3 regions of the Acinetobacter sp. AS167 genome follow, and region 3 is predicted to be linked to each of the others. Evidence: predicted binding sites of a transcription regulator. Region 3 holds the regulator's gene; each other region holds the start of a gene.
What was found. Region 3 encodes PhoB, which activates phosphate uptake and scavenging genes when phosphate is short. Its sites were predicted from a motif close to TGTCATNAANCTGTCATAA; they were not measured.

Region 1 (5,283 bases), on a different contig from region 3:
TTGGCTGCAAAATCCACTGAAAAATGGGGCAATTCAGCTCAGTAACCATAAAATTGAACTTAGAAATATCGACTGTTCACTGATGATTGGAGCTGGAAAAAATGATCAAATGGTCACCGCAGATGCAGTTAAGCCTTTAAGTGAATTGACAAAGAGTAGTGATGTCACGTTTACTCTTATTCCTGGGGGACATTTAGGGCTAATGTCTAGTCAAAAAAGTGCAGATGAATTTTGGCCTACTCTGTCCAGATGGTTAGAACAAAGATCGACAAAAATTTAAGAGATAGATATGAAGACTACAGTTGCATTTATTGGTTTAGGCGCAATGGGCTATCGTATGGCAGCACATTTACCCAAATATTTTGATACCGTATATGTATGGAATCGAAATTTTGCAAAGGCTAAGCAACATGCAACTCAGTTTGGTACTCAAGCGGTCGAACTTAATCAAGCAGTACAAGCTGATATTATTTTTTCATGTTTACCGACTAGCCAAGATATTGATGATTTAATCCAAGATTTAAAGATCAAAAATGGCGCGATTTGGGTCGATTGTACCAGTGGTGTACCTGATGCTGCGCGTAAACAGTCTGAGTATCTTCTCAAAAATAATATTCACTTTTTGGATGCACCTGTAAGTGGTCAAACCATTGGCGCTGAAAATGCAACACTGACCTTCATGGTCGGCGGTTCGGCAGAAGCGTTTCAAATTGCCCTACCTGCAATGCAAGCGATGGGTAAATTAATTAAACGTGTTGGTGACTCAGGTGCAGGCTTTGCAGTAAAAGCTGTAAATAATATGATGATGGCGGTTCATTTATGTGCGGCTGCTGAAGGATTTACCACACTGAAAGCACATGGAGTAGATTTAAATGAAGCACTTGATTGTATCAATGCATCCAGTGGTAAAAGTGGTGTGACTGAAACCGCACTACCACAACGTATCCTCAATCGTAGCTTTCCACTGACCTTTGCTTTACCCTTATTGGCAAAAGATACCGGTATTGCCATTGATTTAGTTCGTGATGCAAGATTATCAGCACCTATTCTTGGTTTAACACAAAGCTTAATTACCGTAGCCAATAGTCTTTCAGAGCCAGATAGCGATTTTTCTACCGCCGTAAAAATGTATGAATCATGGAGCAAAATTACATTAGATTAATTTTTCGTCATTGAATAATCACAACTAAACCTTATAATCAGATTAAGTGACATGTAAATATGTCAATTTCGAGGTCGTATCATGAATAAATATGTAATTGCTACACTTTCTAGTTTATCTATTTTAGTCGCTAGTCACGCTTTTGCTGATAACACCCAAGAATGTAAAAAATTGCAAGATGATTACAATGTCATTTATGCATCAAAAGGGTTCTGTTTTAAAGATCCTGAAGCAAAAGCAAAATATAATAATGACAATTGTTATACAAGTAAGCCTAAATTTTCTGAAAAAGAGCAGCAAAAACTTGACTCTATCAAGGAACGTCAGAAAGAATTGAACTGTAAATAATCACATTCACACTTTCAAGGAAATAAACATGGCTTATGATGATCAGAATATATTTGCACGAATTTTACGTGGTGAACTTCCTGCAATTAAAGTTTATGAAGATGATCATGTGCTTGCATTTATGGATATCATGCCGCAAGCCGATGGGCACACTCTGATTATTCCGAAGGCTCCAGCTATCACATTGCTCGACTTAGATCCTGAAATTGCAGCTTATACAATCAAGATCGTGCAAAAAATAGCGCAAGCAATTGAAACAGCTTTGAATACTCAAGGTATTGTATTGATGCAACTTTCTGGGGCTTCTGCTGGACAAACCGTACCTCATGTACACTTTCATTTAATTCCGAGCTCGGTGCATGAATTAGGTCGTCACGCTATTCAAATGGGTGATCAGGAAAAAATTAAAGGGTTTGCTGAAAAAATTAAGATTGCACTGGCTTAATTAAAAATCTTTTTAGAATCAATGGGGCTAATTAGGCCTCATTTTTTTATTTAAATTACACAAATGTTAAATTCACGTCATTAAATTGTCATTTTTTCTTCACTGATATGTAACAAAGTTTACAGATACTGCATGCAAGTTAGTAAGTAGTGCACAAATCCACACTTACTGAATAAAAAAAGTAACTGCAAACCCATTGAACATGTTTTGGAGAAATCTCAATGAAAAAAGTGCTACTCGCTGCAGCAATCGCCACCCTTAGCATAAGCGCAGCTCAAGCAGCGCCAACATTGTATGGTAAATTCAACGTAACTTTAGATCAAATCGATAATAATGGCTTTAAAGACGAAAGCGTAACTAAAGTAAACTCTAACGCTTCTCGCATTGGTGTTAAAGGCGAAGAGAAATTAACAGATAAATTGTCTGCAGTTTACTTGGCAGAATGGCAAATCAGTGCTGATGGTGATGGCGATGCTTTTACTAACCGTAACCGTTTCGTGGGGATTAAATCAGACGGTATCGCAACTTTAAAAGTGGGTCAGTTTGATTCATATTTCAAAAATGCTGCTGGTAACAACCAAGATATCTTCAACGATCACAATGAACTCGATATGACTGCGATTTTAGTTGGTGAAGATCGTTTAAAAAACGTGATCGGTTTTGAAACTGATAAAAAATTATTGGCTGGTTTAGCTTTCAACATCATGTTCCAGCAAGGTGAAGAATCATCTGCTTTAAAAAATGATGCTAAAGGTCAAAAAGGTAGTCGTGATAGTTTCGGTGATGGTATCTCTACCTCACTTACTTATGACAACAAAGACTACGGTTTAGCTGCTGCTGTTGCAGGTAACTTCGGTGTTGCATCTAAATATAATGCATATAACTCTGAATTAGGTAGTAACACAATCTACTCTGACGCAATCCGTGTTACAGGTTCTGTAGACTTGAAACCTGCGGGTCTTGATGGCTTAGTATTCGGTGCATTATGGCAAACAGCCAAACCAACTGATGACACTGTTGCAACCACTTCTGGTACTACAGTAACATCGTTCAAAGGCTTGAAAGAAAATGCTTATGGCATCACTGCTGCATATGCGATTCCTTCTACACCAATTAAGCTAAAAGCTGAATATATTTCTGCAACAACAGAACTCGATGGGCGTGATGATCGTAAACAAGACCTTTACGGAATTGGCGCAGACTACAACATCAATAAACAAGCTCGCTTCTATGGTGTTGTTGGTCAACAAAAACGTGATTGGTCAACGACATCTACCCCAGAGAAAAAGAAAACTGTTATTGGCTTAGGTATGGAATATAACTTCTAATCCTAATCTTTATAAAAACGGTAAGTCATCTTGCCGTTTTTTATTTCGACTCAACAATAAAAAACTAATTTTATAAAATTCATATTCATTAATGAAGTAACCATAATACAAATTCAGCATTTTTATAAATAGCACATACGTTTAATCATCCATGACAGACCTGTCATTTAGCAACATCAATTTCATCATTGGATAGGCATACAGTTTCTTAAACGAAAACTAAAAATCATTAAATTTATGTTTTGTATGAACTCCTAGAAACTGTTGGCTATCGATTCATTTTTTGTACTTTTGAATCATAGACGGTTATCCTACTGTGGGGCGACATGGATGCCGCCGTTGGGGGGAGGTACAGGAGGTACCCTCGCCCATGAGCAAAAACAAAGCACTGCTTTGTTTGAAGCGCAAGGTTTGGCATCCTCTACAAAGTGAGGCATCGCCTACACAAAACTATTTAAACTTTAATGTAAAGTGCGGTATTGCAAGCTTTTTTATAATCAAACACTTTATTTACTCATGCAATTGATTTAATTAAAAATATAAATTAAGAGAAATTATATTCTTGTGTCTGAGTTTTCGACAAGCTGACTATAGGCTATGACAGGAGTTATATTGTAAACAAAAAAATAAAAACAAGCTCGATAGAATCTTAGGATTTCACTATCTCAGTTTTAAACGGTTAAAGTTTGATATAGGTTCGAAAACCACGACTCGCATAATATGAAGCAGCACCATTATGATAAGTAAATGTACGCCCATAACGCTGATCACAAAAGATCGCGCCACCTTGCTCACGTAATACTCTTGGTGTCTCGACCCAACTGGATGTTTTTAAGTCAAAATTGAATATTTGTTGTAGGGTATAATACTGTTGTTCAGTCATTAGCGCTAAAGCATGCTTCTGCACCCAATCGATCACCGTATCTTCAGGAGGATGATCCTTGCGGCTGAGTAACGCCTCTCGATCATAACACATGCTGCGCCGCCCTTTTGGCGACTCAATTGTACAATCAAAAAAATACAGACCTTCTGTATTCGGTAAAACAACCACATCAGGCTCACCGCCAGTCATTTCCATTTGTTGTAAAGCCGGTAGCTTTTCAGGACAAAGCAAAAGTTGTCTTTGTATAAAATCCCAGCTCACTTGTGCATGTCGTTCTATATGCTGTTGAAAGCGCTGTTCTAAAGTTTTTAATAGATTTTCAATTTGTAACGGACTATGTTTTTCTTGCTGTTTTGTCATTTTATTTTACTGCCTTATTTTAAGTCTTTATTAGCATAGCATTATCTCTCAAGCCTAACCAAATCCAATTTTTAGACATACGGAATTGCAATAATTAAACAGTGTGGCACTGATAATTCAATGAATTTCTCTGCATATGCAATTCCTTTTATACCAATTCAACTAAAGTTAAATATATTTTGCAATGACAAAAAAATGGCCATGGCGATCATAAGTTATGGAATTAGCGTTGACTACAATATCAATAAGCAAGCTCGCTTCTACGCAATTATTAATTAAAAAAAGTAATGAGACAGTTGCATATAGAGAACAAAAACTGTTATCAACTTAGCTATGGAATATAACTTCTAATCCTAATCTTAAAAATAGCAAGAAATCTTGTCATTTTTTACTTAACCATAAAATATTTTAAAAATCTCGTATTTCATCAAACCAAGTATTCACTGTTTCTTGATCTATATCTAATGTTGAAGCTTCAACCAGTTGCTGTATAGCAAGACCAATATCTTCTCTTTCAACAGTTTCAATATTGGGCAATGTATTAACCATCGCTACAAGTTCAATAATTACCTCCTCCACATCTTGCTTCGTCTTCGCCTTGGAGATTTCTTTTAAAGCAAATTTATATGCTTTGATCGCTATTTTTGCATTACAGCTTTCCCAATTTTCAAATGGAATCCCATATTCATTGGTAAACCATATTGAACTCCTCAATTTAGACACCGAAGAATAATCCAATTGCTTTTCTTTAGCTAAA
Region 2 (5,283 bases), on a different contig from region 3:
ACGTTTGGACTTTAAGCGGGCTTCTTCAGTATCTTCATCGATAAAGCTGGTAATCCCTTTGACCAATGCATATTCAAGACGCTTTTCAACAGGTTCATTACGCCATTCAAGGTTTTCAACCTGTTTTTGGGCAGCACTTTGACCACGGTACTGTTCAGCAACTTCAAGCAATTTTTCTGTTGCATCTTGACCGCTGTCACCTTGATTCTGGTTGAGAATGACATCTTCAACAGCGGCTTTCAGCTCCTTAGGAATATCATCATAGATGGCCATTTGACCCGCATTGACAATTCCCATGGTCATGCCTTGTTTGATGGCATAGTAAAGGAATACAGAGTGAATGGCTTCACGGACAGGTTCATTGCCACGGAAAGAGAACGACACGTTAGACACACCACCAGAAATCATGGCATGTGGTAAGTTTTGTTTAATCCAGCCGGTTGCTTCAATAAAGTCCACAGCATAGTTATTGTGTTCTTCAATCCCCGTTGCAACAGCAAAAACGTTCGGATCAAAAATAATGTCTTCCGCAGGAAAACCAACTTCATTGACCAACACATCATAAGAGCGCTTACAGATTTCACGTTTACGTGCGGCAGTATCTGCCTGACCTGTTTCATCAAATGCCATCACAATGACAGCTGCACCATATTGGCGACACAAACGTGCTTTATGGACAAACTCATCATAACCTTCTTTTAAGGAAATGGAGTTAACAACAGGTTTACCTTGTACACATTTTAGACCTGCTTCAATGATTTCCCATTTAGAGGAGTCAATCATGATTGGTACTTTAGAGATTTCAGGCTCAGATGCAACCAGATTTAAGAAATGTACCATCGCGTTTTGCGAATCGAGCATTCCTTCATCCATATTGATGTCAATGATTTGTGCGCCTGAAACTACTTGTTGTAATGCAACATCGAGTGCTTCTGCAAAGTTTTCTTCACGGATTAAACGGAGGAATTTTTTAGAACCAGTGACATTGGTACGTTCACCAACATTGACAAACAATGAGTCGTCATAAATATTAAATGGCTCTAAACCACTGAGGCGACATGCAGGTTTGATGTCTGGAATTTTACGCGGTGGGATGTCTTTAACCGCATTATAAATGGCACGAATATGGTCAGGTGTGGTACCACAACATCCACCAGTGATATTGATTAAGCCACTTTCAGCAAATTCTTTTAAGAAGGCAGCTGTTTCTTCTGGTGTTTCATCATAGCCACCAAATGCGTTTGGTAAGCCAGCGTTTGGATGCGCTGAAACAAAAACATCCGCAACATCTGATACAGTTTTGACATGTGGACGCATGGCATCTGCACCTAAGGCGCAGTTAAATCCAATTGACAATAAATCGCCGTGACGAACAGAGTTCCAAAATGCTTCTGCAGTTTGTCCTGTTAAGGTACGACCAGAAGCATCCGTAATTGTGCCTGAAATCATCAGCGGTAATTCACGGCCAAGTTGTTTAAAGACTTCTTTTACCGCAAAAATTGCTGCTTTACAGTTTAAAGTATCAAACACAGTTTCAATGAGAAGGATGTCTGCACCACCTTCAATTAAAGCATGTGTGGCTTCAATATAATTTTCTTTGAGTTCATCAAAGGTAATGTTGCGAAACGCTGGATCATTTACATTCGGTGAGATCGAGCAGGTACGTGATGTAGGCCCCAATACTCCAGCAACAAAACGTGGTTTGTCAGGGGTTGAGTATTTTTCACAAGCAGCTTTGGCAAGTCGGGCTGCTTCAAAGTTGATCTCATGGACTAAATCTTCCATGTGATAGTCAGACATTGAAACACGTGTACCGTTAAAGCTATTGGTTTCAATAATGTCAGCACCAGCATCTAGGTAAGCTTCATGGATGCCTTGAATAATTTGGGGTTGAGTTAACACTAAAAGGTCATTGTTACCTTTTAAGTCAGATGCCCAATCAGCAAAACGCTCACCACGGTAATCAACTTCTTCCAGTTTATGGCGTTGGATCATAGTTCCCATCGCACCATCAATAATTAGGATGCGTTGGGCAAGAAGCTCTTTTAACGTGGTAAGCGTGGACATTAAAACTCTCAATAAAATCGGATTTTAAAAATAGCCGATATGTTATCAGAATGTAGACTTTCAAGGTACCAGTCTTGATGTACTTCCTGATTGTAGATTTTTGATCTGTAAAATTATAAAAAATCATTGGGTTAGGTTTTTTTTGATCTTTTTATATCATTGGTATTTACAATATACTAGGTTTTGTTCGTAATCATTTTATGTATCGATTGAAAAGTAAATGATTGATCGGCGTGTTAGCGCAAGGTTTTTAAAATGTGTGGGATATTGTTCAGATGATCTATTTATTGGTCTGGCACATTTAATTTAAGACGATTCGTTGAAGATATAGGATACTTTTTTAGTGTAGGGCAATTGTTGGCGTTAAACTTGCTTGGATTAGGTAAGCGGGATTTATTGGAACATATGTAAAAATAAAGTTAAAAGTATGTTTGTTTTTTCATCAATTTGTCATAAATTTCATGAAAAATAGCAATACCAAATGATAAATAGTTCAAATTGATCTGAAATATTACAAATATTATTTCAGATTAAAATAAAATATTTTGCTCAAGTTATATTGGTTTTATTGGTTTAAGATACTAATTATAAATAATAAAAATATTAATTTAGTCGCTTATGTAGCGAAACACTGAGGTGAAATAATTATAAATTTCACTTCATATGACCTCTATTTGTCATATAATTGTCACAATTTAATTGAACAATAAGCGCATTCTAATATTCGCTAACTTTCTGCATGAATTCGAATTTACCTCCCGTCACAGATTCTGCACAGTCACCTAAACCCGTTCAATCGACGAATGTGCACGTCCCTACACCGAAATTTTTTATGCCGGTGTTTCTGACGATTATCATTGCTACCTTAATCTACATTGGGGTGCAAGTTAGTGCAGATTTAGCACATGTTCCACCGTTAAGCCTCTACTCAGTGATTCTTTTAGCGACAGCGTTGTTTATCGCTTTGGGTTTTGAGTTTGTAAATGGTTTTCATGATACAGCCAATGCTGTAGCAACCGTGATTTATACCAATGCATTGCCTGCGCCTGTAGCAGTCATGTGGGCAGGCTTTTGTAACTTCCTTGGGGTAATGGTTGCCAGTGGTGCAGTTGCGTATGGAATTATTGCATTGCTTCCTGTTGAACTGATCATGAATGTAGGCAGTGGCGCTGGTTTTGCTATGGTTTTTGCCATGCTAATTGCGGCGATTCTGTGGAATTTAGGCACTTGGTTCTTAGGTATTCCAGCATCAAGCTCTCACACCTTGATTGGCTCAATTTTGGGTGTAGGCATCATGAACTACATTTTGCATGCTTCAACGGGTGCAAGTGGTGTAGACATGGATCAAGTGCTTAAAGTGGGTAAAGCATTACTGTTTTCTCCTTTGATTGGTTTTGCATTTGCAGCAATTGTATTTTTGATTGTTAAAAAAATATTTAAAAAGCAACTTGAGTTGTTCCAACCCCCTGAAGGCAATAAACCACCACCACCATTGATTCGTGCGGTTCTGATTTTCACCTGTACAGGTGTGAGCTTTGCACATGGTTCAAATGATGGTCAAAAAGGTATGGGGTTAATCATGTTGATTTTGATTGGTATTGTGCCTTTGGCTTATTCGTTGAATAGAGGATTAGACCAACAGCATTTACAGTCATTCTCACAATTGTCTGGTCAAACTGCGACGGCAATTTATGCACAGCATGCCGATATTCCAGATGAACAAGCGCGTGTAACCATCACTAAATTTATCCAAACCAAAGAAATGAATCCTGAAGTTGTTCCAGCATTGGCCAGTTTGACTGATCATTTGGGCGAGCGTGTTGGTAAATTTGGTGATCTCAAAGATATTCCAGAAGCTGAAGTATCTTCATTACGTAATGATATGTACTTAAGCACCACGGCTTTTAAACGCTTGGATAAAGCAGATCAACTTCCAAAAATGGATGAAGCTCAAGGCAAAGTGGTAAAAGAGTATCGCAAAAACTTAGATTCTTTCCTCCAATATATTCCAAACTGGGTAAAAGTTGCTGTGGCATTGGCACTGGGTTTAGGAACAATGGTGGGATGGAAACGTATTGTGGTTACTGTGGGCGAGCGTATTGGTAAACATCATATGACCTACGGCCAAGGGATGTCTGCTGAGCTTGTGGCAATGTCGACAATCGCTGCTGCAGATGGCTTTGGTTTACCTGTTTCAACGACTCATGTACTCAACAGTGCGGTTGCAGGAACCATGGTCGCCAATAAAACTGGATTGAATTTTGCAACAGTCAAAACGATTCTTTCTGCATGGATTTTTACCTTACCTGCAACGATTTGTTTATCAGGTGGTTTATTCTGGCTATTTTTAAAAGTATTTTAATTTAAAAGTTAGAGATGGCGATTGTTTTTAAAAACTGAATGATCGTTATTATCTGAATTTAAAAGAAAAAGAGTGCACTTTGGTGCACTCTTTTTCTTTTGGATAATGGAATTTTAAAATATGAATAACACAATTTCACCATTGAAAAAAACTTATAAAAAAATTAAGGTGTGTTTGTAAATCAAACTTGAGAACAATGAGCATGTATTTAAGAAAATCACTTTGTGCTGCTGTATTACTTGGAATGTCTTTACCTGTATTTGCACAGGGAATCGTATTAAATAATGAAGATCTTCGCACAGATTTGAACTGGTTAAATCAACAAGGTGTGATACAAATCAGTACATCGACTTGGCCGATGAGTGGGGATGAAATTCAACGTGCCTTATCTCAAGCAAAAGTTTTAAACAATACTCAACAAAAAGTTATTGATTCAATTCAAAATGCCTTAAAAGCAGATAATCAAACTGCAAAATTAGGTTTATTTGCCGAAACTGATCAAAAAAATATTCCTCAAGCTTTTGGGGATAGTGCAAAAGCACAATATGTGGGTTCATTAGAATTCAATGCGGGTGGCGAGAATTGGGATGCAAAGCTTCGTGTCAATGGTGAAAAAGATCCGCAAATTGACAATGGTCAAGATGTCAATGTGGAAGGTTCATATATTGCTGGGAAGTTATGGAATCAATGGGTTATTGCGGGTCAAATCCCAACATATTGGGGGCCGGGACATGATGGTAGTTTGATTCGTGGTGATGCCAGCCGTCCTGTGTATGGCTTTACTGTACAGCGTGCTGAACAAAAGGCTTTTGAATCTAAATGGTTGTCTTGGATTGGTCCTTGGCAATATCAAG
Region 3 (5,283 bases):
ATCAATTTGTCTGGAAAAAGAAAACGATTGAGATCTTAATTTAAACGAATGGATATTAAGTTGTTATTCAACCCATTATTTCTCAAAGTCTAAAATGAAAAAAACCGTCAGCTTGACGGTTTTTTAATATCAATCAACTATTTTGGTTCTAACTTTTTACTAAACTTAGTCGCAAAACCTGTAATTTTTTGATATCCAGTCGGTAAAATACGCTGAATTAAATCTAAGGTTTTTGCATCATTCCCAATAAGTAAACGGCGCTTGTCTTTCAATACAGCATCCAACATTTGTTGAGCAGCATCTTCTGGAGGCATACGCAATAATTTATTAAATGCTTTTGCTGATTTCTCAGGGTTCATCCCCAAAGAACGTAAGCTGTCATTCATACGCGCATCATTTGCAATATTGGTACGAATACCGCCAGGATGAACACATAGAGCAGATACGCCACACTTTTCAATGTCTAATTCTTGACGTAATGATTCAGTAAAACCACGTACCGCAAATTTAGATGCATTGTATGCAGACTGGGTCGGCTGAGCCGTTAAACCAAATAAGCTCGAAATGTTGATGATATGTCCATCACCTGTTTTCTTGATATAAGGCAAAAATTCTTTTGTTCCATAGACAACGCCCCAGAAATTGATATTCATAATCCATTCAAGTTCGTCATAAGATGCACCTTCTACGGTAGATCCTAAAGCTACACCAGCATTGTTAAAAATCATGTTTACAGAACCATGATTTTGCACAGTATCCTCAGCCCAAGCTCGCATTTCTTCAACTTTGGCAACATTCACTTTTTTTGAGGTCACACGGACATTATATGGTTTGACCAGTTCAACGGTTTCAGATAAACCTTTTTCATTCACATCACTAATGGATAAATGACAACCTGCTTTTGCCAATAAAATAGCAAGTTGTTGTCCCATACCAGAGCCAGCACCAGTAATTGCAGCGACTTTGTTTTTAAAATTTTTCATTGTCTATCCTTTTTTAAACCCGCACAAAGCATTCAGAGTGATGTGCAGCTCACTTGCTCAATATAATTTTGACAATCATTATTGTCAATATTATATTGTGATTTAACCGATGTTTTTTTATACAAAAATTCTAGAATAGGTTTCAATAGCTTTTATTGCTAAAATAAGCGCTTCTTTGTGACAATCAAATATGACACGAGTAATTTTTTACAATGAATGAACCACTTTCAACTGAAAAGAAAACTATAAATAAAGCAGTCAAAGAACGTCAATTTAAGGGTATGTCCTTATCTGAGCGAAAACTTGCACGTCGAGAAAAGTTGATCGAAGCAGGGATTGAAGCCTACGGCACGCATGGTTTTTTTTCTGTCACCGTTAAAGATATTTGTAATGAAGCGAAACTGACTGAACGTTATTTTTATGAGTCCTTCAAAAAAAGTGAAGAACTGTTCCAAGTCATCTTTCTACAACTGATTGAACAATTACAACAAACCGTGATGCAAGGGGTCATGCAAGCAGCACCTGATCCTAAAAATATGATCCGTGATGGCTTAACTGCAATCTTTACCATGTTAAAAAATGATCCACGTGTGGCGCGTATTATTTATATTGACGCCATGCTGGTTCAAGAACTGCATAATCATGCCACAATCCATGAAACGATGGGCCGTTTTGACCGATTAATTCACTCCTTTGTTACCCTAATGATGCCGCATATTGAACGCAGTGAACAAGAAATTTCCTTGGTTGCCACAGGTTTAAATGGCTATGTGACTCAAATTGCGGTTCGCTGGGTCATGGGTGGATTTAAACAATCGCTTGAAGAAATTGTCTCAGCATGTGAAATTGTATTTGTATCGCTGATTGATTCATTTTCATCTCAATAAGATTGTTAGCTTAAATATTTTTGTCATCAAATCGTCACAAAAATGTCAAATATCTCATTTTTATTTTCAATTTAAATAAATTTCTTTTCATAAAATGGAAGATTTATTTAAAAATTTCATGGATTATTCATCATATCGACGATTATTTGTCACATTTTTTTGCAAAAATTCGTCAACATCTTCTTTTTGCAATGATACTGTCATAATTAATCTTTGTAATAAGCCTGTCATAAATAAAAGACGGTACACCGTTCATACATAGGATATTGCGTTGTGAAAGATGACTATATATTAATCGTCGATGACGAACTTCCGATTCGAGAAATGATTCATACCTCATTGGATATGGCAGGCTTTCAATGCTTGCAAGCTGAAGATGCAAAACAAGCCCATCAAATGATTGTTGACCAACGACCATCTTTGATTTTACTCGATTGGATGATGCCTGGCGGTGTGAGCGGTGTAGACTTATGTCGTCGCTTAAAACGTGATGAAAATTTGGCAGAAATTCCAGTCATCATGTTGACAGCACGCGGTGAAGAAGACCATAAAGTTCAAGGTCTTGATGCTGGTGCAGATGACTATATGACCAAACCATTCTCTACTCGTGAATTGGTTTCTCGTATCAAAGCAGTACTTCGTCGTGCCAATGCCCTGAGTGGCGAAAAAACCATTGATGCCAATGGATTAATTCTTGATCCAGTGAGCCAACGCGTCAGTTTTAGTGATAATATTTTGGAAATGGGTCCAACAGAATACCGATTATTGGCATTTTTTATGACTCATCCTGAACGTGCTTATACACGTGCCCAGTTACTCGATCAGGTCTGGGGTGGCAACGTGTATATTGAAGACCGTACGATTGACGTACACATCCGCCGCTTACGTAAAGTGCTCGAACCATATGGCGCCGATCGCTACGTACAAACTGTACGTGGAACGGGTTATCGTTTCTCTACCCGTGCAGATGTTGCCTTAGGTTAAGCATTCTCAAGGTAAATAATTTTCTATGTATGAACCCTACCCCGTCCCAGATCTTGCGCGAGAACATAAAAAATTTCGTTACAGTAGCTTGTGGGAATTTGCAAAACAAGATTTACGCCTGCTTGGTTTTTTACTCATCATTGGTGGATTTATTGGTTTAGGGATAGGGTATTTTTGGATTACTATTTCCATCGGTTTTGCGGTTTTTTTCCTATTTCAATTACGCTCTTTATACTTGGTGAATGAATGGATTTCGAATCGTCCTTACGATTCTCCGCCCAATCTAGAGGGTATTTGGGGAGCGCTATTGTTTAATGTTTATCGCGCACAACGCCAAGAACGTGTGGTTCAGGCTGAAATGGTCGGCTTGATTGACCGTGCCCAATCTTCACTGATTGCTTTGGCCGAAGCTGTTGTTTTAACGGATGAATTACATCAGATTGAATGGTGGAATCCGGCGGCAGAAAGACTGTTGGGCATTCAACCTCTAGATCGTGGGCGTAATATCTTGACCATTATCCGCCAGCCGAGCTTTATTGAATATTTTAATAATATCGACCAATCTCCAGATGGCATTAAAATAAAATCTTCTGTTTATGAAGAGCATTATGTACAGATTAAACTCACACGTTTTGGCAGTGAAAGCCGTTTGCTCGTCGCTTACGATGTGACACGTGTACATAATCTAGAACAGATGCGCAAAGACTTTGTCGACAATATTTCACATGAACTGCGTACACCACTCACTGTACTCAGTGGTTATATCGAAACATTTACCGACCAAGAGGATTTAAATCCGCGCTGGAAACGAGCCTTTGAACAGATGCAATCGCAAACACGTCGTATGAATGCGTTGGTCAATGACTTACTCTTGCTTTCACGTTTGGAAGGTAATAAACAAGTCGCAAAAAATCAAATCATCGATATGCCGAATTTGATGAATCAGCTTTTTGATGATGCACAAGCCTACAATGTTGATTATGGACATGCTTTAAACTTAGATATCGACAGCCATTGTGACCTGATTGGTTCCGATGCAGAACTTGCCAGTGCGTTTAGTAATTTAATTACCAATGCGATTAAATACACTCCAAAAGGTGGCACCGTTACAATCGGCTGGCATGATGACAGTGAACATGGTTATTTTACCGTTGAAGATACCGGGATCGGGATTGACCCAAAACATATTCCACGTTTAACTGAACGCTTTTATCGCGTAGACAGTGCACGAAGCCGTCAAACGGGTGGAACAGGTTTAGGGCTAGCTATTGTGAAGCATGTTTTAATGCAACATAATGCTTACTTAGAAATTGATTCTAAAGAAAATCAAGGGTCTATTTTTAGAGTGGTTTTTCCCAAAGAGCGCCTTGATTTTGCAGGTTAATATTTGTTTTTTGATTAATTCTAATGAAACTATTTTTAGATTGTGAATTTAATGGCTTTGGCGGTGAATTAATTTCACTGGCATTGGTTGACGAGAATAATCAGCATTTTTATGAAGTTTTAGAATGCTTAGACCCAATTACTTGGGTTAAAGACCATGTCATGCCTCGTTTAAATCGAAAACCGATTCCCTTAGCGCAATTTCAAAGTCGCTTACAGATTCATTTATCTCGATATACAAGTCTTGAAATTGTGGCAGATTGGCCTGAAGACTTTGCCTTATTTACCCGTAGTCTTATGCTTTCAGCTGGGAAATGTATCCAAACACCTCCGCTCACCATGCAGTTATGGATGCAGGATCCAATCGAAACCCATGTTGCCTCTGAAAATCCACACAATGCATTAGCAGATGCACACGCTTTAAAGCTGTCTTATTTCAATGCCTATCATCTTTGATTTATTCTAAAAATAAAACCAATTTATATAACGGGCTCTTTAAATTGCGACTTATACCGGAATTCTTACATTAATTTTCTAAGAAATTCTTCATTATATCGTTATATTCATGCACTTATTTAAGATGCTATAACGCTTTAGACTCGGTGACTCTCTACAACAGAAAGTACACCTCATGATAGAATAAGCAAATTAAACGGTATGCCCTAAAGCTTCACCCATCACTACAATAGAATTAGCTTTAAACTGTTCATCCCAAGTAATTTTATTCTGTTCAAACAATACAACTGCGGTTGAACCTAAATAAAAACGTCCAAGCTCAGCACCCTTTTCTAAGGCCAAATCGTGCTGGTTTAACTCTAAACGCCCTGTTGGTTTTACTTTACCAGTTGCCACAGTTTCAATTCCTGCAACAATCATTGCCCCCACTAGAACAACGGCCATACGTCCTAATTCGGTATCAAACAAACATACCATACGCTCATTACGCGCAAATAAACCTGGAATATTCTCTGCTGTAGTTTGGTTTACAGAAAATAATTCACCGGGGATATACAAAGTTTCTGTCAACGTTCCTGCAAATGGCATAT

Region 1: the regulator PhoB is predicted to act here: its motif matches at 2,031-2,049, upstream of WFN33_RS00035 (porin).
Region 2: the regulator PhoB is predicted to act here: its motif matches at 2,743-2,761, upstream of WFN33_RS10095 (inorganic phosphate transporter).

Annotation. Positions count from the first base shown of each region.
Region 1 is NZ_JBBCMP010000001.1:2,538-7,820, reverse strand. Features, by position in the region: gene WFN33_RS00055 (alpha/beta fold hydrolase) at 1-280, shown strand, start outside; gene WFN33_RS00050 (NAD(P)-dependent oxidoreductase) at 290-1,162, shown strand; gene WFN33_RS00045 (YARHG domain-containing protein) at 1,244-1,510, shown strand; gene WFN33_RS00040 (HIT family protein) at 1,539-1,955, shown strand; gene WFN33_RS00035 (porin) at 2,177-3,283, shown strand; gene WFN33_RS00030 (DUF4256 domain-containing protein) at 3,963-4,526, opposite strand; gene WFN33_RS00025 (hypothetical protein) at 4,935-5,283, opposite strand, start outside.
Region 2 is NZ_JBBCMP010000004.1:295,782-301,064, reverse strand. Features, by position in the region: gene metH (methionine synthase) at 1-2,067, opposite strand, end outside; gene WFN33_RS10095 (inorganic phosphate transporter) at 2,807-4,429, shown strand; gene WFN33_RS10090 (capsule assembly Wzi family protein) at 4,632-5,283, shown strand, end outside.
Region 3 is NZ_JBBCMP010000003.1:390,932-396,214, forward strand. Features, by position in the region: gene WFN33_RS08285 (MATE family efflux transporter) at 1-44, shown strand, start outside; gene WFN33_RS08290 (SDR family NAD(P)-dependent oxidoreductase) at 138-983, opposite strand; gene WFN33_RS08295 (TetR/AcrR family transcriptional regulator) at 1,196-1,870, shown strand; gene phoB (phosphate regulon transcriptional regulator PhoB) at 2,144-2,854, shown strand; gene phoR (phosphate regulon sensor histidine kinase PhoR) at 2,880-4,238, shown strand; gene WFN33_RS08310 (hypothetical protein) at 4,262-4,693, shown strand; gene asd (archaetidylserine decarboxylase) at 4,886-5,283, opposite strand, start outside.